DNA from 2 places in the Actinacidiphila sp. bgisy145 genome. Region 2 is predicted to be linked to the other one. Evidence: predicted binding sites of a transcription regulator. Region 2 holds the regulator's gene; the other holds the start of a gene.
What was found. Region 2 encodes HspR, which represses chaperone genes until heat shock. Its sites were predicted from a motif close to TTGAGNNNNNNNNNCTCAA; they were not measured.
Positions count from the first base shown of each region.

Region 1 (14,477 bases), on a different contig from region 2:
CCACAGGGTCAGCCCGTGCTCCAGGACGTCGAGGTCCGGGTGCTTGCGCTGCCGGTACTCCAGCGGGTCGGTGTCGGCCATCACGTGGCCGCGCACCCGGTAGGAGTGGATCAGCTCGAAGACCCGCGCGGCCTTGGTGACGTCGTCGTCGTGCCCGGTGTCGATGTCGGTGCGCCACCGCACCGGCTCGTACGGGATGCGCAGCGCGGCGAAGATGTCGTCGAAGAAGTCGTTCTCGCCCAGCAGCAGCTGGCTCATGATCCGCAGGAACTCGCCGGACGCCGCACCCTGGATCACCCGGTGGTCGTAGGTGCTGGTCAGCGTCATGACCTTGGAGATGCCCAGCTTGTTCAGGGTGTCCTGGGAGGTGCCCTGGAACTCGGCCGGGTAGTCCATGGAGCCGACGCCGAGGATCACCGACTGGCCGGGCATCAGCCGCGGCACCGAGTGCACCGTGCCCAGGCCGCCGGGGTTGGTCAGCGACGCGGTGACGCCGGAGAAGTCGTCCATGGTGAGCTTGCCCGCGCGGGCCCGCCGGACGATGTCCTCGTACGCCTGCCAGAACTCGAAGAAGTTCAGCGTCTCGGCCTTCTTGATGGCCGCGACGACGAGCTGGCGGTCGCCGTTCGGCTTCACCAGGTCGATGGCCAGACCGAGGTTCACGTGCTCGGGCTTGACCAGCGTCGGCTTGCCGTCCTTCACCGCGAAGGAGTGGTTCATCGACGGCATCGTCTTCAGGGCCTGCACCATGGCGTAGCCGATGAGGTGGGTGAAGGAGACCTTCCCGCCCCGCGCCCGCTTGAGGTGGTTGTTGATCACGATGCGGTTGTCGAAGAGCAGCTTCACCGGGACCGCGCGCACCGAGGTGGCGGTGGGCAGCTCCAGGGAGGCGCTCATGTTCTTGGCGACCGCGGCGGCCGGGCCGCGCAGCTGCACGTACTCCGTCGCGGCGGGCGTGGCGGCGGGCGCGGCGGCCGGTGCGGCGGCCGGCTTCGCGGCGGGCGTGGCCGCGGGCGCCGGGGCGGCCTTGGCCGGGGCCTGGGCGGCGGCGGGCTTCGGGGCCGCGGCGGGAGCCGGCTGGGCCGGCGCGGGAGCGGCGGCCTGAGCCGGGCGGGCCGGGGCCGGGGGCGCCGCGGGAGCCGGGGCGGGAGCCGCGGCGGCCTGCGGGCCGGCCGGGGCCGAGGGCGGCGTGGAGCCGGGTACGCCCGCGCTGGCGCGGGCGGCGGCGCCCGAGGCACCGCCCTGGCCCGCCGGGGCGGCCGGCGCGGCGGAGCCGTCCGGCTTGTAGTCGGCGAAGAAGTCCCACCAGGCTCGGTCTACCGAGTTCGGGTCCTGGAGGTACTGCTGGTAGATCTCGTCCACGAGCCACTCGTTCGGGCCGAAACCCGCTGCGGGGCCCTCGCCCTGCGCTTCGTGGTCGGTGGAGACACTAGAGCTATTGGGGGACTGTGGCGACACGGCGGCAACCGCCCTCTTCCGCTTCACAAGATGGTGGACAGCGGGAATAAAGGCTACGCCTACCTGGCGTCTCCATGCAGTTTAGGGGGGCAGTCGTCGCGTAAGTCACACCCGAAGACTGGTTTCGGGACGGATCGTGGCGGGAAAGTGGTCCCTCTTGCGGGTTTGCCCGTCCGCCGGCGGGCCTCCGGCGGCGGGTCCGCGGGCGTGTTCCGCCCGCCTCGCCGCCCACCCCGCCGACCGCCGCGGCGGCGCCGCGTCAACGCTGCTGCGCCGGCTTCCCCGGGAGGGTGACGTGGATGCGGCAGCCCCGCGGGGATTCGGCCACCTCGATCCGCCCGCCGTGCAGGTCCACCGCCCAGCGCGCGATCGCCAGGCCCAGACCGGTGCCGCCGTCCGTGCCCGGATGGGAGCCGCGGTGGAAGCGGTCGAAGACCCGCACCCGGTCCGCCTCTGGGATGCCCGGCCCCTCGTCGCACACCTCCAGGTCCAGGCTGCCGGGCACCGGCCCGCCCCGGGCCCGTACGGTCACCCGGCCGCCGGGCGGGCTGTGCTTCATCGCGTTGTCCACCAGGTTGGCCACCACCTGGTGCAGCCGCTCCCCGTCGGCGTACGCCACCAGCTCCGGCGGCGAGACGTCCAGGTGCAGCGGCACGTCCGCCCGGGCCCGGGTCTGGGCGCCGCCGGACCTGCCGCGGTCCGCGCCCAGGCTCGCCGTCTTCAGCACCGCCGACAGGTACGGCCACACCTCGAACCGCTTGGCGTCCAGCCGCACCGCGCCGCTGTCCAGCCGGGACAGGTCCAGCAGCTGGGTGACCAGCTTGCCCAGCCGCTCGGTCTGCTGGAGGGCCAGCCGCATCGTCTCCGGGTCGGCCGCCGAGACGCCGTCCACCACGTTCTCCAGCACCGCGCGCAGCGCGGCGATCGGCGTGCGCAGCTCGTGCGAGACGTTCGCCACCAGCTCCTTGCGGTGCCGGTCCACGGCGGCCAGGTCGGCCGCCATCCGGTTGAACGTCTCGGCCAGCTCGCCGACCTCGTCGCGGCGCTTGCGGGCCACCCGGCGGCTGTAGTCCCCGCCGGCCATCGCCCGCGCCACCGCCGTCATCTCGCGCAGCGGCGCGGTCAGGTTGGTCGCGACGATCTGCGTGATCAGCAGCGAGGCGATGATCGAGAAGATCGTGATCACCCGCAGCTCGGTCCTGGAGTGGATCGCCAGCGTCACCAGCAGTGTGGTGATCATCACGGAGGCGATCACCAGCGCCTGGAGCGCCGCCTTGATCGAGCGGGTCGGGTCCCAGGGGCGCAGCGCCTCCCACAGCCGGCTCAGCCACGCGCGCACCACGACCCGGGCCGGCCGCCGGTTGCCGCGCGGCGCCCGGCGGCGGGTCCACCACAACGCGCCCAGGGCCCGCGCCGGGTCCCGGGTGCGCGCGGGGTCCCCGATGGGGCCCGGGGTCATGGCGTCGGGTTCTCCAGGGCGTAGCCGACACCGTGCACGGTGCGGATGCGCTCCGCGCCGATCTTCCGGCGCAGTGCCTTGACGTGGCTGTCCACGGTGCGGGTGCCCGACGCGTCGGTCCAGTCCCACACCTCGGCGAGCAGCTGCTCGCGGGAGAGCACCGCCCGCGGCTGGTGGGCCAGGCACACCAGCAGCTCGAACTCCGTCGGCGTCAGGTGCACGTCGCTGCCGCCGACCCGGACCCGGCGCTGGGTGTGGTCGATCTCCAGGTCGCCGAGGTGGATGCTGGCGCCGCGCACGGTGGACGCCGCGTCGGCGGCCCGCTCCACCCGGCGCAGCAGCACATGCACCCGGGCGGCCAGCTCGCGCATCGAGAACGGCTTGGTCATGTAGTCGTCGGCGCCGACGCCGAGCCCGACCAGCATGTCCGTCTCGTCGTCGCGCGCGGTGAGCATCAGCACCGGCACCGGCCGGTCGGCCTGCACCCGGCGGCAGACCTCCAGCCCGTCGTACCCGGGCAGCATCACGTCGAGCACCAGCAGGTCGGGCTGCCAGCTGTGGGCCGCGTCCACCGCGGACGGGCCGTCGCTCGCCGTGCGCACCTGGAACCCCTCCGCCTGGAGGCGGGCCGCGATCGCCTGAACTATCGTCTGGTCGTCCTCGACCACCAGGACACGGCGCTGCGCGCCCGTCGTCTGTGCGCTGTCCACTTCCGCTTCCGCCCCACAAGCTCGTCCGATACCGGCAGCGTACGGGGCGGGCCGCGGCCCTGACTATGACGCCTTCACGCCTTGACGGCTACATGCACCACATCGGGCACCCCGCGCGCGACCGGAACCTCGAGTGTCCGCACCCCGGAGTACCCCGCCCCCGTCAAAGCGGCCTCGAAGGCGGCCGAGGGCTGCGCCGACCACACGGCCAGGACACCGCCGGGGCGGAGCAGCTCCCGGCAGTCGTCAAGCCCGCTGGGACTGTAGAGACTGCCGTTATTGTCGGTGACTGTCCAGTCCGGCCCGTTGTCGATGTCCAGGCAGAGCGCGTCGTAACCGCGTTCGGGGCCCGCGGCGGGCGCGGCTGCGGGGCCGGGCGCGGTGCGCAGGTAGGCCAGCAGGTCCGCCTCGACCAGCCGCACCCGCGGGTCGTCGAGGGCGCCGCCGGTGTGCGCGGCGAAGTGGCCGGCCCGGTGCCAGTCGATCACCGCCCGCTCCCGCTCGACGACGTCGATCCGCGCCCAGCGCGGCTGGGCGGCGGCGTGCGCGAGCGAGAACCCGACGCCGAGCCCGCCGATCAGCACGCTCGCGCCGTCCCGGCCGGGCGGCAGCGCGGCCAGCGCCGCGTCGACCAGCAGCCGCTCCGAGCGGCCGTCGGAGGTGTCCATCAGGAAGGTGCCGTTGGCGATGATCTCCAGGTGCGGGCCCCGCCGCCGCAGCACCGCCTCCCCGTACGGGCCGTCGCGCCGGTCCAGCACCACCGGTTCCTCGGTGTTCGTCGCAGACATGACCTCATTTTGGCGTACCCGGGGGAATTCCATGGCCGCCCGTCGGCCGCCGGGTCACCGGGCGTTCAACTCCCGTACCGGAGGACTTCCGGTGAACTGCGCCCGGCGCTGGTCCGGGCCGCACAGCCGGGGCGTAGGTTCCGCCCCATGCCGATACTCAACAGCCCTGTGGCCAAGCGGCTCCTGCGTCCCGCGACCTCCCTCGTCGACCGCCGTGTGCAGCGTCCGGTGTCGCGGTTGCGCAAGGAGATGGACACCCTGCGGCGGGAGGTGAAGGAGCTGGAGAAGCTGCGGCGCCAGGTCGACGAGCTGCGCGGCCAGGAGTACGCGGTCGGCCTGCTCTTCGACCGGACCGGCCGCAGCGGCCCGCGGCTGCCCACCGCGGCGCAGATCGACCAGCTGGTGGCGCAGGTCGCCGAGACCACCGGCGCGGACCCGAAGGCGGCCCGGCGCAACGTCACGATCGCCTTCCGCAACGTGATCGCGCTGGAGGCGCTGGCGGTGGGCCGGCTGGCCGGCTCGACCCAGAACGTCTGCGGCAAGCTCGCCGCGGTGCCGCTGCTGGACCCGCCCAACGCGCAGGTGCTGGAGATCGGCACGCTGTACGGGCTGTTCTCCGCCACGATGCTGCGGATGCTGCACCGCGCCGGGATCGAGCCCGAGCTGACGGTGGTGGACCCGCTGGTCGGGACCCAGCTCCAGCCCGGCGGGCTGGAGGGCCTCGACCCGACCGGCACCCCGGTACGGCTCGACGTGGTCCGGGCGAACCTCGCGCTCGGCGGCAAGGCGGGGGAGCGGGCCCGGGTCCAGGTCGGGTTCTCCGGCGACCCGGACGTGCGCGCGGCCGTCTCCGACCGCGAGTACGGCGTCATCGTCATCGACGGCGACCACTCCGCCCAGGGCGTCGCCGAGGACCTTCAGTGGGCCGAGCAGATCGCCGCCCCCGGGGCGGTCGTCGTCCTCGACGACTACGGCGACGACAAGTGGGCCGGCGTCCAGCAGGGCGCCGACGCCTACCTCGCCGGCTCCACCCGTTTTGTCCTTCTCGGGCGCGTCTCGACCTCCGCGTTCCTGCGGGCGCGGTAACCCGGACCCCGGAAGGACCCGAGCAAGTCAGGGGCGCGGGGAACTGCGCGACCGGCCACGTACGGCCGCAAGGTCCCGGGCGGACAGGAGGCGCCCCCTTCCGGGGGACGGGGCGCCCTGATCGCTCAGGGCGAACGTGGACCGGGGAACATCGGCGAAGCCCCTTGCATTGAGTGAGGTGTACTCAACTTGCTTGCATAGGGAGCGATCATGGCGTTTGAGCCGAAGAGTTCCAACCTCACCCTCCCCGTACTGCCCCTCGACGGCGAGGTCGTCCTGCCCGGCATGGTCGTACCGCTCGACCTGACGGACACGGAGGTACGGGCCGCGGTGGAAGCCGCACAGGCGGCCCACGCGGGCCGCGGCAGCGGCAAGCCCCGGGTCCTGCTCGTCCCCCGGGTCGACGGCAGGTACGCCGCCGTGGGCACCCTCGGCACGGTCGAACAGGTCGGCCGCCTCTCCGACGGCGACCCCGGCGCCGTCATCAAGGGCCGCTCGCGCGTGCGGATCGGCGCCGGCACGACCGGCCCGGGCGCGGCGCTGTGGGTGGAGGGCACCGTGGTGGAGGAGCCCGCGCCGCAGGAGGCGCCGGGCACCGTCGCGGAGCTGATGAAGGAGTACAAGGCCCTCGCCACGAGCTGGCTGCGCAAGCGCGGCGCCTGGCAGGTCGTCGACCGGGTGCAGCAGATCGACGACGCCGGCCAGCTCGCCGACAACTCCGGCTACTCGCCGTTCCTGAGCGTGGAGCAGCGTGTGGAGCTGCTGGAGACCGCCGACCCGGTGGCCCGGCTGAAGCTCGCCACGCAGTGGCTGCGCGACCACCTCGCCGAGCAGGACGTCGCCGAGACGATCCGTAAGGACGTCCAGGAGGGCATGGAGAAGCAGCAGCGCGAGTTCCTGCTCCGCCAGCAGCTGGAGGCGGTCCGCAAGGAGCTGTCGGAGCTGAACGGAGACCCGGACAACGAAACGGACGACTACCGGGCCCGGGTGGAGTCCGCCGACCTGCCCGAGAAGGTCCGCGAGGCCGCCCTGAAGGAGGTCGAGAAGCTGGAGCGCTCCTCGGACGCCTCCCCGGAGGGCTCGTGGATCCGCACCTGGCTGGACACCGTCCTCGAACTGCCGTGGAACAGCACCACCGAGGACACGTACGACGTGGCGGGCGCGCGGGCCGTGCTGGACGCGGACCACGCGGGTCTGGACGACGTGAAGGAGCGCATCACCGAGTACCTGGCGGTCCGCAAGCGCCGGGCCGACCGCGGCCTCGGTGTGGTCGGCGGGCGCCGCGGCGGCGCGGTGCTGGCGCTGGTCGGGCCGCCCGGGGTCGGCAAGACCTCGCTGGGCGAGTCCGTGGCCCGCGCGATGGGCCGCAAGTTCGTCCGGGTGGCGCTGGGCGGCGTCCGCGACGAGGCGGAGATCCGCGGCCACCGCAGGACGTACGTCGGCGCGCTGCCGGGCCGGATCGTGCGCGCGATCAAGGAGGCCGGGTCGATGAACCCGGTGGTGCTGCTCGACGAGGTCGACAAGGTCGGCTCGGACTACCGGGGCGACCCGGCGGCCGCGCTGCTGGAAGTCCTCGACCCGGCGCAGAACCACACCTTCCGGGACCACTACCTGGAGGTCGAACTCGACCTGTCCGACGTGGTGTTCCTCGCCACCGCCAACGTGCTGGAGGCCATCCCCGAGCCGCTGCTGGACCGGATGGAACTGGTCCGGCTGGACGGCTACACCGAGGACGAGAAGGTCGTCATCGCCCGCGACCACCTGCTGCCCCGGCAGTTGGAGCGCGCGGGTCTGGACGCCGAGGAGGTCGGGCTCGAGGAGGACGCGCTGCGCAGGCTGGCCGGGGAGTACACCCGCGAGGCCGGTGTGCGGAACCTGGAGCGGACCGTCGCGCGGCTGCTGCGGAAGATCGCGGCGCAGCACGAACTGGGCGAGCGCGAGCTGCCGTTCACGGTCGGCGCCGGAGACCTGCGGGCGCTGATCGGGCGGCCGCACCACGTGCCGGAGGCCGCGCAGGACCCGGAGGAGCGGCGTACCGCGGTGCCGGGTGTGGCCACCGGGCTCGCGGTGACCGGCGCCGGGGGCGACGTGCTGTACATCGAGGCGTCGCTCGCGGACCCGGAGACCGGCGGGTCCGGGCTCCAGCTCACCGGCCAGCTCGGCGACGTGATGAAGGAGTCCGCGCAGATCGCGCTCTCCTTCCTGCGCTCGCGCGGGGCGGAACTGGAGCTGCCGGTCGGCGACCTGAAGGACCGCGGCGTACACCTGCACGTCCCGGCCGGGGCGGTGCCGAAGGACGGGCCGAGCGCGGGTGTCACCATGACGACCGCGCTGGCGTCCCTGCTGTCCGGCCGCCGCGTCCGCACCGATGTCGCCATGACCGGTGAGGTGTCCCTGACCGGGCGGGTGCTGCCGATCGGCGGGGTCAAGCAGAAGCTGCTGGCCGCGCACCGGGCCGGGATCACCACCGTGGTGATCCCGAAGCGGAACGAGGCCGACCTCGACGACGTCCCCGCGGAGATCCTCGCGGCCCTCGACGTCCACCCGGTCGGCGACGTCCGCCAGGTGCTCGAGCTGGCGCTCGAGCCGGCGGCCGCGGACACCTCCGCCGAGGAGGTCCCGCTCGCGGCGTGAGCCTCCGCCGTTCCCCGCGCCCCGTGGTGGTGGGCGTCCTTCCGCCGAAGGAGCCGCCACTTCAGGGGCGCGGGGAACGTCCGCGTCCGGGCCGGTGGCCCGGGGCGGTCCCGGTCAGCCCAGGGCGAGCGCCTTGAGGCGGGTGGTGTCGCCGTTGAAGTAGTCCTGGTCACCGGGGAAGGTGCCGCTGTCGGCGTGCTGCCAGAACGTGTAGTAGGTGTAGCCGCCCGGCAGGGTCCCCGCGCTGGTGGAGTACTTCGCGATCCAGAACGGGCTGGTGGTGGCGAAGCCGCTGTTGTTGCCGGTGCAGGTCGACCACCAGTCGTAGGTCGAGTAGATCACCGGGTAGACCCCCTCCTTCGCGTGGTACTCGTTGGCGAAGGCGTGTATCCAGCTGACCATGCTGGCCTGGCTCAGGCCGTAGCAGGTCGCGCCGTAGGGGTTGTACTCGATGTCGAGCGCGCCCGGCAGGGTCTTGCCGTCGGCCGACCAGCCACCGCCGTGCGCGATGAAGTAGTCCGCCTGCGTCGCGCCGCCGGAGGTGTCCGGCGTGGCGAAGTGGTACGACCCGCGGATCATGCCCACGTTGTAGGACCCGTTGTACTGCTGGGTGAAGTACGGGTTGGTGTAGGTGGTGCTCTCGGTCGCCTTGACGTAGGCGAACTTGCCGCCGTTCGCCCAGGCCGTGGTCCAGTTGACGTTGCCCTGGTAGCCGGAGACGTCCATGCCGGGCGTCTGGGTGGCCATCGGGACCGCGGTGTCGGAACCGGAGCCGGTGTCCGAGCCCTCGTGGGCGGGGACGGTGGAGCCCATCCAGTCCAGTTCCGGGTGGGTGAGGTGGCCGGCACTCTTCGCCGTACCGGTCGCAGCCGCCGCATGGGCCGCGCCGGGGACGGTGAACGCCAAGGTGAGCAGCGAAACGATCAGGCCGACGAGGACCGCCAGCCGGGTTCTTGCCGAGCCGGTGCCGTGCACGACGGAGGGAACTCCGTGGGACATGCGTGCCTCCATGAGGGGCAGGTCGGGGGACTCGCAGCGTCATGGTGTGGTCATGACAGATCTGACGGTACGTTGGACGCTACGCGCGTGGAAAGGGGGGCCGGGAACCGCCGTTGGTCTACGCCTGCGAAATACTTGGCGTGCTGCGGAAACCACCGTGGGTGAAGCAAACTTTCAGCCGTTGAAAGCGGGGCTCCTGTGACCGAAGCGAACCGTGCCGCAGGCGAAGCGGGCGGAACGGACGGTGCGGGCGAGCCGCAGCCGGTGCCCGGCGACAGCGTGGCGGGCTCCCTCGAACGGGAGTTGACCGTCCTCTTCCGCCGGGCCCGGGCCGCCTCGGGCGAGGTGGCCCGCGAGGTGCACCCCGGACTGGAGGCCGCCGCGTACGGCCTGCTGGTCCGGCTGGACGAGGCCGAACCCGAGCGGGCCACCGAGCTGGCGGCGTACTTCGGCGTGGGCAAGGCCACGATGAGCCGCCAGCTGCGGGCGATGGAGGAGCTCGGGCTGGTCACCCGCGAGCCCGACCCGGCCGACGGCCGCGCCTACCTGATGCGGCTGACCGACGAGGGCCGGGAGCGCTTCGCCCGGGTGCGGCGCGCCCGCCGCGAGCGCTACCTCGGGCAGCTCGCGGAGTGGGACCCGCGGGACGTCGCCGAACTCGCCCGCCTGCTGCACCGCCTCAACGCGACGCAGGACGGCTGACGCCGACGCGCCTGCACGGCGGCCCGGACCGTGCGGGCCGCCGGGACCGCCGCGGCCGCACCTGACCGCCACGGCTACCGCTGACCGCCGCGGCTACAGCTCCACCAGCACGGCCGTCGCGTCGTCATGCTGCTTGCCGGGCGGCGGCTGCTCCGCCTCCAGCGCCCGCACCCGGGCGAACAGCCGCTCCGGCCCGGACTTGCGCAGCAGCGCGAAGGTGCCCGTCCAGTCGTCGACCGCGTAGTACTCCACCGCGCGCGCGGCGCCGTCGGTCAGCGCGGCCAGCGCCGTGACGTCCGCGCGCGGCAGCCGCCCGGTCACCGCGCGCTCCACCACCGCCGGGTCCGCCGCGGCCGTGAAGAAGCCGCCCTCCCGGTTCCGCAGCGGCGCCAGTCGCAGCCCGGCCGCGCGCAGCCGGTCGATCCGGTCGTCCAGCACCGCCGTCACCACCCCGGCAGTGTCCTCCACCAGCAGCGCCGAGTCCGACAGCACCAGGTACTCCACCGCCTCCGCGTCCCAGCGGGCGGCCACGACCGTGGCCTGCGGCGTCAGCTGGTGAGAAAGATCACAGGTGTCCTGGTGGGCCGCCGCGGTCCGCGCGATCGCCTCCGCGAGGCACTCCGCGAGCGCCGACTCCCGCCGGGCGGACGCCAGTTCGAGCAGCGCGCCGCCCAACCGCGCGGTGAACCACGGCACCGAGTGCACACAGCCGCCGTTGTCCGGCGGGGGCGTAACCCCGTCCAGGACCACCACCACCCCGCCGGCGCCGGACGCCGGAAGCGCCACCGCCGCGAAGTCCTCGTTGGGCACGCCCGCCGTGCCGGGCTCGGTCGCCGTCTCGATCCGCATGCGCCCAGTCTCGCAGCCGGCTGGTCCGGACCACGGCAACGCCCTGCTGTGCGCGGGCATCCTCTCAAAGCGGAACGGCGGGTGCCAGGCCGTGTCCGGCGCGGCGGGCACGGTGCGCATGGTGGCGCCCGTACCCGACTTGTCGGTCAACTCACCGGTGCGATTCACTCGTTCGGGTGTCCGAGGGGGCGACGCCTGGCTCCCCTCCCCGCTGGCCTGCGAGGGTCTGAGGGACTTTGCACGTATCCCGGGGCGACCCCGGGCCCCGCAACCCGTGAATGCGAGCACCGACAGTGCGTGAACGACGTCTCCGACGGCGCGAACGGCGGGTCAGGCAGCGCATGCTCGCCGCCCTGCTGCTCTGCTCGGCCATCGTCCTGGCCGCGGCGGCGCCCGGTGTCGCCCTCGCCACCGGAGACCTGTCGTCCGCCCAGGACCGGGTCGGCGCCGCCCGGCTCGCCACCCGCGCGGCCGCGTTGGCCGCCGACCTCGCCGACGAGCGGGACGACCTGGCCGGGGCCGTCGCGGCCGGCCAGCCCGCCGCGTCCGCCGCCGACCGGCAGCGCACCGACCGCCAACTCGCCGACGTCACCGGCGGCGGCCACCTCTCCGCCGACCTGCGCACCGCGCTCGCCACCCTGCCGGCCGTCCGCAAGGCCGCCCTCGCCGCCGCCACCGCACAGGCCGCCGTCGCCGGCTACCAGCCGCTGATCGACGCGCTCGGACGCGCCATGGGCCCGGTCGGCGCCCCGCTGGCCCGGGCCACCGCGGCCGCCTCGGTCCAGCGCGGCCTGCTCGTCGCCGGGCTGACCGCGAGCGGCACCCAGCGCGCCCTGGTCGCCGCCGCGCAGGCAGCCCGGCTCCAGGAGCAGGCCGCGCTCGCCGAGTTCGACGCCACCGCGCCCGCCGCCCTGCGCAGGACCTACGACCGGACCGTCACCGGCGCCGACACCGCCGAAGCCGACCGCGACCTGGACCAGTTGCTCGGCGGCAGCGAACTGACCTCCGCCGACCGGGAACTGGGCACCGGGAAGGTCGCCGCGGCGCTCACCGCCCGGCTCTCGCTGATGCGCGGCGTCGAGGCGTCCGCCGCCGCCGACGAGGCCGCCACCGCCGCCTCCCACCGCGACCACCAGGTCACCGTCCTCGAACTGCGGGCCGCACTGGCCGCGTTGTGCCTGCTCCTGCTGGCCGCGGTGCTGGTCACGCTCTTCCGCACCCTCACCCGCCCGCTCGCCGCCCTGCACCGCTGGTCGAAGGCCGCCACGGACAGCGGCCAGCAGGCCGAGGCGATCGGCTCCGACGAGTTCGCCGCCGTCGCCCGCCGTATCAACTCCCTCGCCCAGGACGCACGTACATTGCGCGCCCGCGCCGCCGAACTCGACACCGAGCGCGCCGAGGCCGAGGCCGCCCACACCGCGCTCGCCGCCGACCACCGGTCGGCGCTGGCCACCGCCGCCGAACTCGCCCGCACCCGCGACGACCTGCTGCGCTCGCGCGAGGAGCTGGCCGAGCAGCTGAACCAGGCGACCGCGCGCAACGCCACCCAGGTCGTCCAGGTCAACCTGGCACTGCGCACCCTCGGCCTGATCGAGCGCCAACTCACCCTGATCGAGGGCATGGAGGAGCACGAGCAGGAACCCGACCGGCTCGCCACGCTCTTCCGCCTCGACCACCTCGCCACCCGGATGCGCCGCAACAGCGAGAACATGCTGCTGCTCACCGGGACCGAGCACAGCCACGGCGCCACCGCCCGCCCGGTGCCGCTGATCGACGTGGCCCGCGCGGCCATCTCCGAGGTCGAGCGGTACGAACGCGTGCGGGTGCTGACCATGCCCGAGGCCGAGGTGGCCGGCCGCGCCGCCGACGACATCGGCCACCTCATCGCCGAACTCCTCGACAACGCCACCGCGTTCTCCCCGCCCGAGTCCGAAGTGCACCTCAACGGCTGGGTGATGGAGAGCGGCGAGGTGATGGTCGCGGTCGAGGACGCGGGCATCGGGGTGCCCGCCGAGCGGATCGACGGGCTCAACGCGCTGCTGGCCGAACCCGATCCGGCGGCGCCCGGCGCGGCGGCCGGACTCGGCCTGTACGTGGTGGCGCGGCTGGCGCACCGGCACGGAGTGCGGGTCCAGCTGCGGCCGCACGCGAACGGCGGCGCCACGGCGGTCGTGATGCTGCCGCGGCTGCTGGTGCCGAGCGCGGACCCGCTCACCCAGGTGCTGCCCGCCCAGCGCGAGGGGGCGCGCGAAACGGCGTACGGCACGCCCCCGAACGCGCCGGCGCAGACGGCTGCCCGCACGGAGCCCGCGGCCTCCGCGGCCCCCGTGGCTGCCTACGGCCCCGGCGCGGAGTCGCCGGTGCCGGCCTCGGCCGGGCTGCCGTCCGCGGACGCGGCCCGTACGGAGTCCGCGGCCTCCGCTTACGGCCCCGGTGCGGAGTCGCCGGTGCCGGACTCCGCCGGGCTGCCGTCCGCGGAAGTCCCGCTGGGCGTCGGGCCGTTCGCCGTGGAACCGGTGCGGGACGGCGCCCTGCCGCCCCTGGCCGTACCGCTGGTGCCCGCGCAGCCGGCGGCCGTACCGCCGGAGCCGGCGGCGCCCGGGGCGGCCGCAGACGGCGCTCAGGAGGCCGCGGGGGCGGCGCCGGGCGGGCTTCCGCCGCTCGACCGCCGCGTGCGCCCGCAGCCGGCCGAACCGGCGCCCTCGGCGCCTCTGCCCGCGCAGCCCGCCGCCGTATTCGCGGAGAGCGCCGCCGCGCCCGCCGCCCCCGTACCGCGGCCGGCCGAACCGGCGCCCCCCGCGCCTCCGTTGCCCAGTCGGCGGCCGCTCGCCCAGCGCGGGCTGCTGCCCGAGCAGCAGGGCGCGACCGGCCTCGTACCCGCCCACCCCGCGGACGCCCCCGCCGAGTCGCGGGTACGCGTCGAACGCCTGGACGTTCCACCTGCACCGATGCCCCCGGGGGCCGCCCCGGCCGTGCAAGTGCAGCCGCTCGTGGCGGAAACCTTGATCGTTCCGGAGCCCGCCCTGCCGTCGGGCGGGACCGAGGCGGCGCGCGCCCCCCTGGCGCCCGCCGAGCACATGCGCGCCGAGCGCGCGCCGGCGCACTCCCCGGACGCCCCGTCCGCGCCCCCCGGGCTGGACGGGCCGCTGCCGCGCCGGGTCCGGAAGGCCAGCGGGATACGGGCCGCCGCGCAGGACGGCCGGCGCCGCACCGAGCCCCTCGACGCGGAGGGGCTGCGCCGCCAGCTCGCCGGGTTGCAGCGCGGTCTGCGCGACGGCCGCAGGGACGCCGCGCTGGAGACCCGGGGCGCGGCCGACCACGCGGCGCCGCCGCCCGCACCATCAGCCAGCCCGGGAGAAACCGTCGAGGAGGCGACCCGTTGAACGCGGTCCGCACGCACGCCAGTACGCACGCCGGCACCACCAGCACCACCAGCACCCCAGGTACCACCGGCCTCACCGAAGGCTCTGCCCCCAGCGGCCCGACCGGCCCCGGCGGCGCCATCAGCCCCACCATCCCGACCCGCCCGACCAGCACGAACGGCCAGAGCGGCCCCGTAGGCACCGGTGCCCACTCCGGCACCGGCAGCCACCCCGGCGCCCTCAGCCACGACGCCCGCAACCTGCACTGGCTGCTGGCGAACTTCGTCGACGAGGTGCCCGGCGTCCGCTCGGTCGCGGTCGTCTCCTCCGACGGCCTGCTGCTGCTCAGTTCCGAACCCGACCCCGTCGCCCCGCGGCCCGCGGCCGGACCCGCGCGGGTCTCCGACGTCCGGATGGACCTCGCCGCGGT
Region 1 is NZ_JBYIRL010000004.1:211,724-226,200, forward strand. Features, by position in the region: gene AC3ERT_RS05900 (multifunctional oxoglutarate decarboxylase/oxoglutarate dehydrogenase thiamine pyrophosphate-binding subunit/dihydrolipoyllysine-residue succinyltransferase subunit) at 1-1,458, opposite strand, end outside; gene AC3ERT_RS05905 (HAMP domain-containing sensor histidine kinase) at 1,718-2,917, opposite strand; gene AC3ERT_RS05910 (response regulator transcription factor) at 2,914-3,627, opposite strand; gene AC3ERT_RS05915 (spermidine synthase family protein) at 3,702-4,415, opposite strand; gene AC3ERT_RS05920 (class I SAM-dependent methyltransferase) at 4,563-5,501, shown strand; gene lon (endopeptidase La) at 5,712-8,135, shown strand; gene AC3ERT_RS05930 (lysozyme) at 8,250-9,134, opposite strand; gene AC3ERT_RS05935 (MarR family winged helix-turn-helix transcriptional regulator) at 9,333-9,836, shown strand; gene AC3ERT_RS05940 (protein phosphatase 2C domain-containing protein) at 9,930-10,685, opposite strand; gene AC3ERT_RS05945 (nitrate- and nitrite sensing domain-containing protein) at 11,027-14,068, shown strand; gene AC3ERT_RS05950 (roadblock/LC7 domain-containing protein) at 14,308-14,477, shown strand, end outside.
Region 1: the regulator HspR is predicted to act here: its motif matches at 5,671-5,689, upstream of lon (endopeptidase La).

Region 2 (14,477 bases):
GCCGAGGCCCTCGCGCTGCCCGACGCGTACTTCACCGGTCTGCGCGACGGCCTGCGGGCGCAGCGCGACATCCTCGCGGCGGGACTCGCCGACGCGGGCTTCGAGGTGTACGCGCCACGCGGCACCTACTTCATCACCACCGACATCGCCGGACTCGCCCCGGGCATGGACGCGTTGGCCTTCTGCCGCGCCCTGCCGGAGCGGGCCGGGGTGGTCGCCGTCCCCAACTCCGTCTTCTACGACCACCCCACCGCCGGCCGTACCCAGGTCCGCTTCGCCTTCTGCAAACGCCCCGAGGTGCTCCGCGATGCCGCCGAGCGCCTGCGGCAGGCGTTCACGGGCTGAGACCGACGCCGCTCAGGGCTGTCGCGCGGGGTGGTCGGCGGGCCGGAGGTAGGGGGGTCGGGGGCACTTGGCAGCCTTGGGGGCGTCGTCGACGTCGTCGTGCCGGCGGGCGGTCCGCCGCCGGACCCCTTCAGGAGTCACCGTGCCCTACATACTGCTCGCGCTCGCCATCGCCTCCGAGGTCTGCGCCACCAGCTGCCTGAAGCTCACCGACGGGTACACCCGGCTGTGGCCGACGGTGGCGGTGGTCATCGGCTATGTGCTGTCGTTCGCGCTGCTCGGCCGGGCGCTCGTCCGCATCCCGGTGTCGGTGGCGTACGCGGTCTGGTCGGGCGCCGGTACGGCGGCGGTGGCCGCGATCGGGGCGGCGGCGTTCGGCGAGTCGCTGGGGCGGGTGCAGTGGGCGGGGATCGCCCTGGTCATCGCGGGCGTGGTGCTGCTGAACGTCCACACCTCCCACTGAGAGCCCGGCCGCCGGGCGCCGCGCGAGCCGGTCCGGAACACCGGAACCCCAGGTCACGAGGGACGCGACCTGGGGTTCTGCCGTGCTCTGTGCGCGTGCGGGCGGGGCTGCGCGGGTCAGTCGGTGCCGGACTCCATGGCGGCCAGGTCGAGCAGCTCGTCGTCCTCGGTGGCCTCGCCGCGGGAGGCGATCGCCTCGGCGCCGCCCTCGGGCAGGCGCGGCATGGTGCCGATCAGGCCGGTGGCGGCGGCCTGGGCGGCGCCGATGGCGGGGCTGCCGGAGCCGATCAGGCCGAGCTGGGCGTACTGCTCCAGCTTGGCGCGGGAGTCGGCGATGTCGAGGTTGCGCATGGTGAGCTGGCCGATCCGGTCCACGGGGCCGAACGCGGAGTCCTCGGTGCGCTCCATCGACAGCTTGTCCGGGTGGTAGCTGAAGGCCGGGCCGGTGGTGTCGAGGACCGAGTAGTCCTCGCCGCGGCGCAGCCGCAGGGTCACCTCGCCGGTGACGGCCGCGCCGACCCAGCGCTGGAGGGACTCGCGGATCATCAGCGCCTGCGGGTCCAGCCAGCGGCCTTCGTACATCAGCCGGCCGAGGCGGCGGCCCTCGGTGTGGTACTGGGCGAGGGTGTCCTCGTTGTGGATCGCGTTGACCAGGCGCTCGTACGCGGCGTGCAGCAGCGCCATGCCGGGCGCCTCGTAGATGCCGCGGCTCTTGGCCTCGATGATCCGGTTCTCGATCTGGTCGGACATGCCCATGCCGTGGCGGCCGCCGATGGCGTTCACCTCGGTCACCAGCTCGACGGGGCCGAGCTTCACGCCGTTGACCGTGATCGGGCGGCCCTGGTCGAAGCCGATCGTCACGTCCTCGACGGCGATCTCGACCGACGGGTCCCAGAACCGCACACCCATGATCGGGTCGACGGTCTCGACGCCGGTGTCCAGGTGCTCCAGCGTCTTGGCCTCATGGGTGGCGCCCCAGATGTTGGCGTCGGTGGAGTACGCCTTCTCGGTGCTGTCGCGGTAGGGCAGCCCGTGGTCGAGCAGCCACTGGGACATCTCCTTGCGGCCGCCGAGTTCGGTCACGAAGTCCGCGTCCAGCCAGGGCTTGTAGATCCGCAGGTGCGGGTTGGCAAGGAGGCCGTAGCGGTAGAACCGCTCGATGTCGTTGCCCTTGAAGGTCGAGCCGTCGCCCCAGATCTGGACGTCGTCGGCCAGCATCGCCCGCACCAGGAGCGTGCCGGTGACGGCGCGGCCGAGCGGGGTGGTGTTGAAGTAGACGCGCCCGGCGGAGCGGATGTGGAACGCCCCGCAGGCGAGCGCGGCCAGGCCCTCCTCGACCAGCGCCGCGCGGCAGTCGACCAGGCGCGCGACCTCGGCGCCGTAGGCCAGCGCGCGATCGGGGACCGAGGCGATGTCGGGTTCGTCGTACTGGCCGATGTCGGCGGTGTACGTGCACGGGACAGCGCCCTTGTCGCGCATCCACGCGACCGCCACCGAAGTGTCGAGGCCGCCGGAGAAGGCGATGCCGACGCGCTCGCCGGCGGGGAGGGTGGTGAGGACCTTGGACATAGCAAGAGTATGCATGATTACGCATGATCATGCAATGTCGGGTTGCCGATGGCTTCGCCGGGCGGTAAGGCGCCGGTCAGGTCGGGTCGTCGGGCCGCCGTCGAGGGGGCAGCACGTGTTGGCGCTCGGGCAAAGAGTCGGCGCTCGGGCAGCGGGTCGGCGCTCGAAGCAGCGCGCCCCGGTCAGTCGAAGGGCGGGACGGCCGGGTCCGTGGCGAGGCGGGCGTGCAGGTGGCAGTCGTGCCGGGTGCCGTCGGGCTCGACGAACGACCCGCGCATCACGCCCTCCTGCGCGAAGCCCGCCCGCAGCGCGGCCCGGCAGGAGCCGACGTTGTGCAGGACGTGGTCGAGGTGGATGCGGTGCAGTCCCAGACCGCCGTCCTGGGGCGGGCGGAACGCCCAGGTCGCGGCGGCGTCCAGAGCGCGGGCGGTGATCTGGCGGCCGCGCGCCGAGGGCGTCACCCAGTACCCGGCCACCGCCTGGTCGGGCACGCGGTGCACGTCGCGCAGACCGAGGTAGCCGAGCATCTCGTCGTTCGCCGGGTCGGTCACCGCGAACGCGGCGGTGCCCGTCGTCCACGCGGACAGCCGCGCCGACAGCCACACGGTGCCCCGGTCCTTCGGCGGCGAGCCGATCACCGCCATGCCGGCGGCCCACCGCAGGATGCCGGGGTCGGCCATCGCCTTCCTGACCGCGGGTTCGTCGGCCGCGACGACCGGGCGGAGCAGCAGCCCGTGGGCACGCAGGACGGTCGGCGCCAGGAGGTCGGCACCACGCGGAGAGGCCATGGCCAACACCTTACTGATCCGGCGCTCCGCCCGACCTCAGGTTTTGGCGTACGGACGCCGGTCCACACGCCGGTACGCACGGATGCACGTACGGCTCCCGCTGCACCCCACTGCCCGCACGTACGCCTGCCCGCACGTACACAGGCGAGCGCCCGGGCCCGTACGGCTCGCGTACCGGTCCCGGGCGCTCGGCGCGGCGGACCCGCTCAGTCCTCGGAGCCCTCGCCGGACTCGCCCGGCTCCCCGGACTCGTCGTCGTCCGCGGCCCCTTCGAGGCCCAGCCGCTCGCCGAGCCACTTGTTGAACTCGATGGACGCCTGGACCCAGCTCACCGTGGTGGCCACGAAGTGGTCGAGGCCGACGCCCATGCCGATGAGCATCTGGGCCTCGCCGATGAGGCGGACGACCCCTTCGTCATCGGTGTTCGTGTAGACCTTCGGCCACAGCGTGAGGTGGTTCCACTCGTCGAGCGCCTCGAGGAGCTGCGCCTTCTCGTCCACGGAGTACGCGCGCTCGTAGAACGTGCGCACCGCGAAGACGTGCTGCTGCGCCTCGCCGCGGAACATGAAGTAGGTGCGGAACTCCTCCCAGGGCGCGAGGAGGTCGCCCTCGTCGTCGACCGCGTGCTTCAGGCCCATCTGGTCGAGGAGCTGCGTGACCAGGTCCTGGTCCGGGATCACCACGCTGGGGGCCGCGGGTCCTCCGCTCGGCTGGTCCGGTTCCGGCTGGCTCCCGAAGTTCGGGATCGAGGAGGGGTCGATGCTCACCGTGAGGGTTCCCTTCGTGACGTTTCCCCGCCATCCTCCCCCATGAGGATCAGCCCGTCGACCGTCCGGTCCACCCGGACGGTCTGCCCGTCGAGCACCTCTCCGGCCAGGATCGCCTTGGCCAGCGGGTCGCCGATCGAGGTCTGGATCAGCCGGCGCAGCGGGCGGGCGCCGTACGCCGGGTCGTTGCCCTCCTCGGCGAGCCAGTCGAGCGCGCTGTCGGTGATGTCCAGGGTGAGCCGGCGGTCCTTGAGGCGGGCGCCGAGCCGGTCGGTCTGCAACCGGGCGATCCGGCGCAGCTCGTCCTGGTCGAGCGCGGAGAACACCACGATGTCGTCCAGCCGGTTGAGGAACTCCGGCTTGAACGAGGCGCGGACGGTGGCCAGGACGCTCGCCTTCTTCTGCTCCGCGTCCAGGGCCGGGTCGACCAGGAACTGGCTGCCCAGGTTCGAGGTGAGGATCAGGATCGCGTTGCGGAAGTCGACGGTGCGGCCCTGGCCGTCGGTGAGCCGGCCGTCGTCGAGCACCTGGAGCAGGACGTCGAAGACCTCCGGGTGCGCCTTCTCCACCTCGTCGAGCAGCACCACGCTGTAGGGGCGGCGGCGGACCGCCTCGGTGAGCTGGCCGCCCTCCTCGTAGCCGACGTATCCGGGCGGGGCGCCGACCAGGCGGGCCACCGAGTGCTTCTCGCCGTACTCGCTCATGTCGATGCGGACCATGGCCCGCTCGTCGTCGAAGAGGAAGTCGGCGAGCGCCTTGGCCAGTTCGGTCTTGCCGACGCCGGTGGGGCCGAGGAAGAGGAAGGAGCCGGTCGGGCGGTCGGGGTCGGCGATGCCGGACCGGGAGCGGCGCACCGCGTCGGAGACCGCGCGGACCGCCTCGGTCTGGCCGATCAGCCGCTTGCCGAGCTCGTCCTCCATGCGCAGCAGCTTCTGCGTCTCGCCCTCCAGCAGGCGGCCGGCAGGGATGCCGGTCCAGGCGGCGACGACGTCGGCGATGTCGTCCGGGCCGACCTCCTCCTTGACCATGTTGGTCGAAGGGCCCTGGGCGGCGGCCTCTTCCTCCTCGCGGGTGGCCGCCTCCAGCTCCTCCTCCAGCTTGGGCCGCTCGCCGTACATCAGCTTCGAGGCGGTCTCGAAGTCGCCGTCGCGCTGGGCGCGTTCGATCCGGGTGACGATGTCGTCGAGGCGCTCCTTCAGCTCTCCGACCCGGTTCAGGCCCTGCTTCTCCTTCTCCCAGCGGGCGGTCAGGCCGCGCAGCTCCTCCTCGCGGTCGGCGAGGTCCTTGCGGAGCTTGTCCAGGCGCTGCACGGAGCCGGGGTCGGTCTCGTTCTTGAGCGCCATCTCCTCCATCCGCAGCCGGTCGACCGAGCGCTGCAGCTCGTCGATCTCGACCGGCGAGGAGTCGATCTCCATGCGCAGCCGGGACGCGGACTCGTCGACCAGGTCGATGGCCTTGTCGGGCAGGAAGCGGGAGGTGATGTAGCGGTCGGAGAGGGTGGCGGCGGCGACCAGCGCGGAGTCGGCGATCTGCACCTTGTGGTGCGCCTCGTAGCGGCCCTTGAGGCCGCGCAGGATCGCCACGGTGTCCTCGACGCTGGGCTCGGCGACCAGCACCTGCTGGAAGCGCCGCTCCAGCGCCGGGTCCTTCTCGATCCGCTCGCGGTACTCGTCGAGCGTGGTGGCGCCGACCATCCGCAGCTCGCCGCGGGCCAGCATCGGCTTGAGCATGTTGCCCGCGTCCATGGCGGAGTCGCCGCCCGCGCCCGCGCCGACGACGGTGTGCAGCTCGTCGATGAAGGTGATGACCTGCCCGTCGCTGTCCTTGATCTCGGCGAGCACCGCCTTCAGGCGCTCCTCGAACTCGCCGCGGTACTTCGCGCCGGCCACCATCGCGCCCAGGTCGAGGGAGACCAGCCGCTTGTTGCGCAGGCTCTCGGGCACGTCGCCCTTGACGATGCGCTGGGCCAGGCCCTCGACGACGGCGGTCTTGCCGACGCCGGGCTCGCCGATGAGCACCGGGTTGTTCTTCGTCCGGCGCGAGAGCACCTGGACCACCCGGCGGATCTCCTGGTCCCGGCCGATCACCGGGTCGAGCTTGCCCTCGCGGGCGGCCGCGGTGAAGTCGGTGCCGTACTTCTCCAGCGCCTTGTAGGTGCCTTCCGGGTCCTGGCTGGTCACCCGTTGCCCTCCCCTGGCGTCCTCGAACGCCGTCAACAGCGCCTTGGCCTTGGCGCCCGCGGCGTTGAGCAGGTCGCCGGCCGGGCCGCCCTTGACGGCGATCCCGATCAGCAGGTGCTCGGTCGACACGTACGCGTCGCCGAGGTCCTTGGCGCGCTGGGACGCATCGGCGATGACCGCGAGCATGTCACGGTTCGCCTGCGGGGGTGCGACGGTGGCGCCCTGGACCGACGGCAGGCCCGCCACCAGGCGCTCGGTGCCGGCGCGCACGGCGGCGGGGTCGGCGCCGGTGGCCGCCAGCAGGTCGAGCACGTTCTCGTTGTCGGCGCCGCTCAGCAGAGCGAGCAGCAGATGCGCGGGCGTCAGGTCCGGGTTCCCCTCGGTGACGGCCTTGGCGTTCGCGCTGTTGAGCGCTTCCCGGCTCTTGTTGGTCAGCTCGGCTTCCACGGGCGTTCTGTCCTCCTCATACGTACGTCGCTAGCATGTACCTCAACCTGACTACCTCAACATGAAGCAAGTTGAGTCTATTCCACTCAAGGTGATTCCGGGCACAGAAGAGCACGCGTTTTTCGGGAGGACCCATGACCTCGGCGCACCCGGCGACACCGGACCCGGCACATCCGCACCCGGCGGCACCGCACCCGGCCCAGCCGTACACCCTGGGTGCCGGCGGCGCCTCCGTACGGGCCGACGCCGACGAGCTGCGCGAGCGCGCCGCCGCCTGCCCGGTGATGCTGCCGGGGGGAGTCCCCGGCATGATCGTCTCCCGCCACCGCGAGCTGCGCGACTTCCTCGCCCACCCCGCCGTGGCGAAGAACGCCCGCCACTTCGCCGCCCTGACGGAGGGCCGGGTCCCGGCGCAGTGGCAGCTCAACGCCTTCGCCCTGGTCAACGGCATGACCACGGCCGACGGCGACGACCACCGGCGGCTGCGGGGCCTTGCCGCCAAGGCGTTCACACCGCGACGGGTGGCCGCCATGCGGCCCTGGATCGAGCAGCTGGCCGGCGAGCTGGTGTCCGCCCTTCCGGACCGCGCCGGGCCGGACGGCGTCGTGGACCTGCGCGCGCACTTCGCCTATCCGCTGCCCATGGGAGTGATCAGCCGCCTGCTCGGGGTGGCGCCCGAGCACCGTGACCACCTGCACGAGCTGACCGGGCTGCTGGTCAGCACCTCCAGTTCGGCCGCCGAGGCGATGGCCGCGCAGCGCGGCATCCACGCGGTGCTCGCCGAGGTCGTCGCCGAGCGCCGGGCCCACCCGGCCGACGACCTGGCCGACGACCTGGCCGGCGCGCTGGTCGCGGCCCGCGACGAGGGTTGGGCGGGCGGCGCCGAGCGGCTGAGCGACGAGGAGGTCGCCGGCACCCTGCTGCTGATGATCGTGGCCGGCCACGAGACCACCCTCAACCTCATCACCAACGCGGTGCGCGCCCTGTGCCGCCACCCGGACCAGCGCGACCTCGTCCTGACCGGCGGCGCCTCCTGGGACGCGGTGGTCGAGGAGACGCTGCGCTGGGACAGCCCGGTGGCCAACTTCCCCTTCCGCTACCCGACCGCCGACCTCGACGTGGGCGGCACCGTCATCCCGCGCGGCACCCCCGTGCTCGCCGGATACGCCGCCGCCGGACGCGACCCTCGGGAGTACGGCCCGGACGCCGACCGGTTCGACGTGACCCGGGCGCCCGGCACCCGCCACCTGTCCTTCGGGCACGGCGCCCACTACTGCCTGGGCGCCCCGCTGGCCCGCCTTGAGGCCGCGGTCGCGCTGCGCACGCTGTACGGGTCGTGGCCGCGGCTGGCGACCGCCGTACCCGAGGCCGAACTGCCGCCGCTGCCGGGCTTCGTCGGCAACAGCGTCAGCGAACTGCCGGTGCGGCTGGGCGGTTGAGCGGTCGGGTGCCCTGACCGGGCAGGGCAAGGCGGGGCGGGGCGGGGCGGCGACGGGCTACCGTTTCCCCATGGCCCGCCGCGATCCCCGCTCCCCCGAACCCGGCTTCCTGGAGTTCTGGCGCGAGTACCACCTGTGCACGCTGACCACCACGCGCCCCGACGGCTCCCCGCACGTCGTCCCGGTCGGCGTCACCTACGACCCCGACGCGGGGCTCGCCCGGGTGATCACCAACACCCGCAGCCGCAAGGCCGCCAACGTACGGGCCGCCGGACCCGCGGGCGCCCGGGTGGCGGTCTGCCAGGCCGACCGCGGCCGCTGGGCCACCCTGGAGGGCCTCGCGACCGTCTCCACCGACCCCGAGCGCGTCGCCGACGCCGTCCGCCGCTACGCCGAGCGCTACGACCGCACCCCCGCCCCCAACCCCGACCGCGTCGTCATCGAGATCGCCCTCACCCGCGCCATGGGCAACGCCTGACCCGCACTCCCCGACCACCCGGCCCCACGCCCGCCCCCACCTGCGCGAAACGCGCGCTCACGCGGGGTACGGCGCCTGCTACAGTGCGCTGACTCGGTCGAGCTGGGGGGCAGTTGGCGATGCGGGGACGAGCGCGCCATGACGCGCGGAGACGTACCGCGGTCAGCACGGGAACGCGGATGCTGGCGGCGGGGGGCGCCGCAGCCGTGACGCTGCTCCTCGCGGGCTGCGGAGCCTCGGACGGAGCGTCGTCCGACGCGTCCGCGCCGACTACGAAGCCCGCCGCCACGAGCAGCACTCCGACGGCGACGACCCCGACGACGGCGCCTGCCGCGACGACGCCCGCCACGGCGTCGCCGGAAGGCTACGACCCCACGCGGGACGCGGCGGCGGACGTGACCGCTGCCGAGCGGGCCTCGGCCAAGGACGGCCGACCCGTACTGATCGACTTCGGCGCGGACTGGTGCCCGGACTGCGTGGTGCTCGGCCGCACCTTCACCGAGCCGGCGACGGCCGCCCTGCTGGCCAAGTACCACGTGGTGCGGGTCGACGTCGGCCAGTTCGACCACAACCTGTCGCTCGCCGCGCGCTACGTCGACCTCGACTCCAGCGGCATTCCGGCGCTCGCCGTGGTGGACCGGCACGGCACCACCGAGACGGCCACCAACCAGGGCCAGTTCTCCAACGCCCGCAGCATGCCGGAGAGCCAGGTCGACGCCTTCCTGAAGACGTGGGCGTGAGAAGGGCCCCGGCCGCCGTACGAAGGAACGCCGTCCGCTCCACCGCCGTCGCCCTGCTGCTCTGCACGGTCGGCTGCGGCCAGGGCGGCCATGGCGGCCACGGCGGTTCGCCACACGCGGCGCCGGCGCGTACGCGGGCGTCCTTCACAGCGGGCGGGGTGGACGTCGCCGTCACGCTCGAACGGTCGGGCGCGGACACGGTGGCGGTGAGCGCCACCCTCAGCCCGCGGCAGAAGGGCTTCCACCTCTACAGCCTCACGCTGCCCGACGACGGTGTCGACGGTCTCGGCATCCCGACCCGCCTGACGGTCGGCGCGCCGCTCACCGCGACCGGCCCGGTGACGTCCCCCGCCGCCCCGCACGACGTGCGCCCCGCCGGCCTCGACCTGGCGCTCCCGGTCTACCCCGACGGGCCGGTGACCCTGCGCCTGGCCACGCGGCTCGCGGGCAGCGCCGACGGATCGGCCTCCGCGCGGGTCCTGCTCACCTACGGAGCCTGCTCCACCGACGGCGCCTGCCTCGCGCCGGTCCGGGCGCACCCGGTGACGCTGGCCGTCCCGCCACGCTGACGCCAGGCGGTCAGTGCGGCTGGGGAGCGGTGATCTTGGTGAGGAAGCCGTCGAGGTTGCGCAGGGTGCGGTCGATCTGCTCGGCCAGAGTGAGGGTCTCGTCCATCCGCTTGGCCAGTACGGAGGTCTTCTTGCCCCGGACGTAGAGGGAGCAGGCCAGGTCGGCGCACATGTAGATGCCCACGGTGTTGCCCTGCCGGCCGGCCGGGCCGGCCAGCGGCGCGGCCAGCAGGTCGACGCCGCCGCCGGAGTGGCCGGTCAGGCAGACCGAGCACAGGCTGCTGCGCATCAGGTTGCGGCGCGCGCCGGGGGCCACCCGCAGGGTGACGCCGACCGGCTGCTCGCCCGCGGTCACCAGGTAGGCGCGGTCGGGCGCGCCCGGGTCGCGCCAGCCGAAGAAGTCCAGGTCGTCCCACGGCACCTCCGCGAGGTCCCGCGGCAGCCGGACGCGCTTCGCCTCCCCCTTCGAGCAGTTCACGAAGGAGTCCCGGATCTGCGCCTCGCCAAGTGGGTCCATGACGACCGAAGCTAACAAGCGCCCGGCGCCGCTGTCGCCGCATTTACCGGCGGCCCGCCGGCCGCACGGCGGGCCGACGCACGAGATCCCCGCGACCCTCGGGAGGCGCGGGGACCGTGTGCGCGGCGTGAACAGCGCGGCGTGAACAGCTCGGTCAGACGTCCCGCTTGGGGCGCCACACCACGAGCGCGCTCGTGTGCTGCACGTCCTGGTACGGCACCAGGTCGCGCCGGTAGGAGGCGTGCACCGCTGCTTCGCGCTGCTGGATGACGGCGGCTGCGCCGTCGACGGCGGCGGAGAGTTCGGCGACCCGGGCCTGGAGCGCGGCGACCTGGTTCTCCAGTTCGATGATCCGCTTGATGCCGGCGAGGTTGATGCCCTCGTCCTGCGAGAGCCGCTGCACCTCCCGCAACTGCTCGATGTCGCGGGCGGAGTAGCGCCGCCCGCGCCCGGCCGCCCGGTCCGGCGAGACCAGGCCGAGGCGGTCGTACTGCCGCAGGGTCTGCGGATGCAGCCCGGACAGCTCGGCCGCCACCGAGATCACGTAGACCGGTGACTCCTCCGTCAACTGGTACGGATTGCGGCCACGTCCCATGCGGGGCCCGGGAGCCCCGCCGCCGTCGATGCCCATCCGTTCACGCTCCCTTCGCGGCCTTGAACAGCTCCGCCCGCGGGTCGATGTCCGCGGTCGCCTCTCGGTACGACTCCAGTGCGTCCAGCGCCTTGCCCTCGGTCTGCGCGGGCACCGCCACCTCGACGGTGACGAGCAGGTCGCCGCGCGACCCGTCCTTGCGCACCGCGCCCTTGCCGCGGGCCCGCAGCGTCCGGCCGTTCGGCGTGCCGGCCGGCAGCTTCAGGGTGACCGGCGGCCCGCCCAGGGTGGGCACCTTGATCTCCCCGCCGAGCGCGGCCTCGGTGAAGCTCACCGGGACCGTGACCGTCAGGTTCGCGTCCTTGCGGCCGAAGACCGGGTGCCGGCCGACGTGCACGACCACGTACAGGTCGCCGGCCGGTCCGCCGCGCTCACCGGGGGCGCCCTTGCCGCGCAGCCTGATCCGCTGCCCGTCGGTGACGCCCGCCGGGATGCGTACCTGCATGGTGCGCGAGCTCTTCGCCCGGCCGCTGCCGTGGCAGACCTCGCAGGGGTTCTCCGCGATCAGGCCGCGGCCCTTGCAGTCCACACACGGATCGGTCAGCGAGAAGCCGCCACCACCGCCGCGGGAGACCTGCCCGGTGCCGACGCAGGTCGGGCACACCCGGGGGGTGCCGTTCTTGTCGCCGGTGCCGGAGCACGCCTTGCAGGGCGCCTGCGAGGACATCCGCAGCGGGACCGTGGCCCCGTCGACGGCCTCGGTGAAGCTGAGCGTCACCTCGGACTCGATGTCCTGGCCGCGCCGCGGCTGCACACGGGTGCCGCCGCCGCCCCGGTTGAACAGGCCGCCGAACACGTCGCCGAGACCGCCGCCGAAGCCGCCGCCCTGGCCGCCGGTCGTGGTGCCGCCGGGTCCCTGGGCACCGCCGAAGAGGTCGCCCAGGTCGAAGTTGAACCCGCCGGTGCCGCCCGCGCCGGGGCCGGGCCGCATGCCGCCGTTGCCGAACAGCGCGCGGCCCTCGTCGTACTCCTTGCGGCGCTTGGTGTCGGACAGGACGTCGTTGGCCTCGGAGATCTCCTTGAAGCGCTCCTCGGCCGTGGCGTCGTTCTTGTTGGCGTCGGGGTGGAACTCCCGGGCCAGCTTCCGGTACGCCTTCTTGATCTCGGCGTCGGTGGCGTCCTTGGGGACGCCGAGGACCTTGTACAGGTCCTTCTCCAACAGGTCCCTACTGATGCTCATCCTCGGCGTCCCTCCTCTCCGTCCACGTCCCGCGCCCGTCGTCAGCCCTCGGACGGACCACCGGTCTCCTCGTCGTCCGCCTTGCGGTCGGCCGACTCGGCCTCGCCCGGCTCGGACTGCTCGTCCTTGCCGTGCGTGCCCGGCTGGGGTTCGGCCACCGCGACCCGGGCGGGTCGCAGATTGCGCTCCCCGATCCGGTACCCCGGCTGGAGGATCTGCACGCATGTCGTCTGCGTGACGTCAGGCGAATAGCTGTGCATCAGCGCCTCGTGCACCAGCGGGTCGAAGGCCTCACCCTCCTTGCCGAACTGCTGGAGGCCCAGCTTCGCGGCGACCGTCTCCAGCGACTCGGCGACCGACTTGAAGCCGCCCACCAGTTCGCCGTGCTCCCGTGCCCGGCCGATGTCGTCGAGCACCGGGAGCAGTTCGGTCAGCAGGTTGGCGACCGCGACCTCCTTGACGGCGACGCGGTCCCGCTCCACCCGGCGGCGGTAGTTCTGGTACTCGGCCTGGAGGCGCTGGAGGTCGGCGGTGCGCTCGCCGAGCGCGGTGCGCACCTGGTCCAACTGCGCCTTGACGGCCGTCAGCTCCTGGGAGGTCGCGTCGTCCCCGCCCCCGGACGACGGGCCCGCCTTACCGGCGGTCCCGTTGCCCGAGCCGGACTTGCCCGCCTTGCCGGCGGCCGGCTCCTCGGCGGCGTCGGAGGGGACGTCGGGCTCCTCGAAGCCCTTCGGCTCCTCCGTCACGCGGCACCATCCCTCTTGCCCTCGTCGTCGACGATCTCGGCGTCCACGACGTCGTCGTCCGCGGCCTGGGCCGAGTCACCGGGCGCGCCCGCGTCGGCACCGGGGGCCGCGCCGCCCTCGGCCTGCGCGTTGGCGTACAGCGCCTGGCCGAGCTTCTGGCTGGTGGCCGCGACCTTCTCGGTGGCCTCGCGGATCGCCGCGGTGTTGCTGTCGTCGGACGACTCGTTCTTCAGCTTCTCCTTCAGGTCGGCGACCGCGGTCTCGACCTCGGACTTCACGTCCTCCGGGAGCTTGTCCTTGTTGTCCGCGATGAACTTCTCGGTCTGGTAGACGAGCTGCTCACCCTGGTTGCGGGTCTCGGCGGCCTCGCGGCGCTTGTGGTCCTCGTCCGCGTACTGCTCGGCCTCCTGGCGCATCCGGTCGACCTCGTCCTTGGGCAGCGAGGAGCCGCCCGTGACGGTCATCCGCTGCTCCTTGCCGGTGCCGAGGTCCTTCGCGCCCACGTGCATGATGCCGTTGGCGTCGATGTCGAAGGTGACCTCGATCTGGGGCATCCCGCGCGGGGCCGGCGGCAGACCGGTCAGCTCGAACATGCCGAGCTTCTTGTTGTACGCCGCGATCTCGCGCTCGCCCTGGTAGACCTGGATCTGCACCGACGGCTGGTTGTCCTCGGCGGTGGTGAAGATCTCCGAGCGCTTGGTGGGGATCGTGGTGTTCCGCTCGATCAGCTTGGTCATGATGCCGCCCTTGGTCTCGATGCCGAGGGACAGCGGGGTGACGTCGAGCAGCAGGACGTCCTTGACCTCGCCCTTCAGGACGCCGGCCTGGAGGGACGCGCCGATGGCGACGACCTCGTCCGGGTTGACGCCCTTGTTGGCCTCCTTGCCGCCGGTCAGCTCGCGCACCAGGTCCGCGACGGCGGGCATCCGGGTCGAGCCGCCGACCAGGACCACGTGGTCGATCTCGGACAGCTGGATGCCGGCGTCCTTGATCACGTTGTGGAACGGGGTCTTGCAGCGCTCCAGCAGGTCGGAGGTGAGCTGCTGGAACTGCGCCCGGGTGAGCTTCTCGTCCAGGTGCAGCGGGCCCTCGGCGGAGGCCGTGATGTAGGGCAGGTTGATCGAGGTCTCCGTCGAGGAAGACAGCTCGATCTTGGCCTTCTCCGCGGCCTCGCGCAGCCGCTGGAGCGCCATCTTGTCCTTGCCCAGGTCCACGCCGTGGCCGGACTGGAACTGCTTGACCAGGTAGTCCACGACGCGCTGGTCCCAGTCGTCACCACCGAGGTGGTTGTCGCCGTTGGTGGCCTTGACCTCCACCACGCCGTCGCCGATCTCCAGCAGGGACACGTCGAAGGTGCCGCCGCCGAGGTCGAAGACGAGGATCGTCTGGTCGTCCTTGTCCAGGCCGTACGCCAGCGCGGCCGCGGTCGGCTCGTTGACGATGCGCAGCACGTTCAGGCCGGCGATCTCGCCGGCCTCCTTGGTGGCCTGGCGCTCGGAGTCGTTGAAGTACGCGGGGACGGTGATCACCGCGTCGGTGACCTTCTCGCCCAGGTACGACTCCGCGTCCCGCTTCAGCTTCTGCAGGATGAACGCGGA
Region 2 is NZ_JBYIRL010000025.1:60,190-74,666, reverse strand. Features, by position in the region: gene AC3ERT_RS22625 (pyridoxal phosphate-dependent aminotransferase) at 1-345, shown strand, start outside; gene AC3ERT_RS22620 (DMT family transporter) at 488-808, shown strand; gene argG (argininosuccinate synthase) at 925-2,376, opposite strand; gene AC3ERT_RS22610 (GNAT family N-acetyltransferase) at 2,559-3,164, opposite strand; gene AC3ERT_RS22605 (YbjN domain-containing protein) at 3,371-3,931, opposite strand; gene clpB (ATP-dependent chaperone ClpB) at 3,928-6,558, opposite strand; gene AC3ERT_RS22595 (cytochrome P450 family protein) at 6,693-7,997, shown strand; gene AC3ERT_RS22590 (pyridoxamine 5'-phosphate oxidase family protein) at 8,068-8,475, shown strand; gene AC3ERT_RS22585 (thioredoxin family protein) at 8,655-9,215, shown strand; gene AC3ERT_RS22580 (hypothetical protein) at 9,212-9,784, shown strand; gene AC3ERT_RS22575 (FBP domain-containing protein) at 9,795-10,301, opposite strand; gene AC3ERT_RS22570 (heat shock protein transcriptional repressor HspR) at 10,456-10,932, opposite strand; gene dnaJ (molecular chaperone DnaJ) at 10,937-12,133, opposite strand; gene grpE (nucleotide exchange factor GrpE) at 12,175-12,879, opposite strand; gene dnaK (molecular chaperone DnaK) at 12,876-14,477, opposite strand, start outside.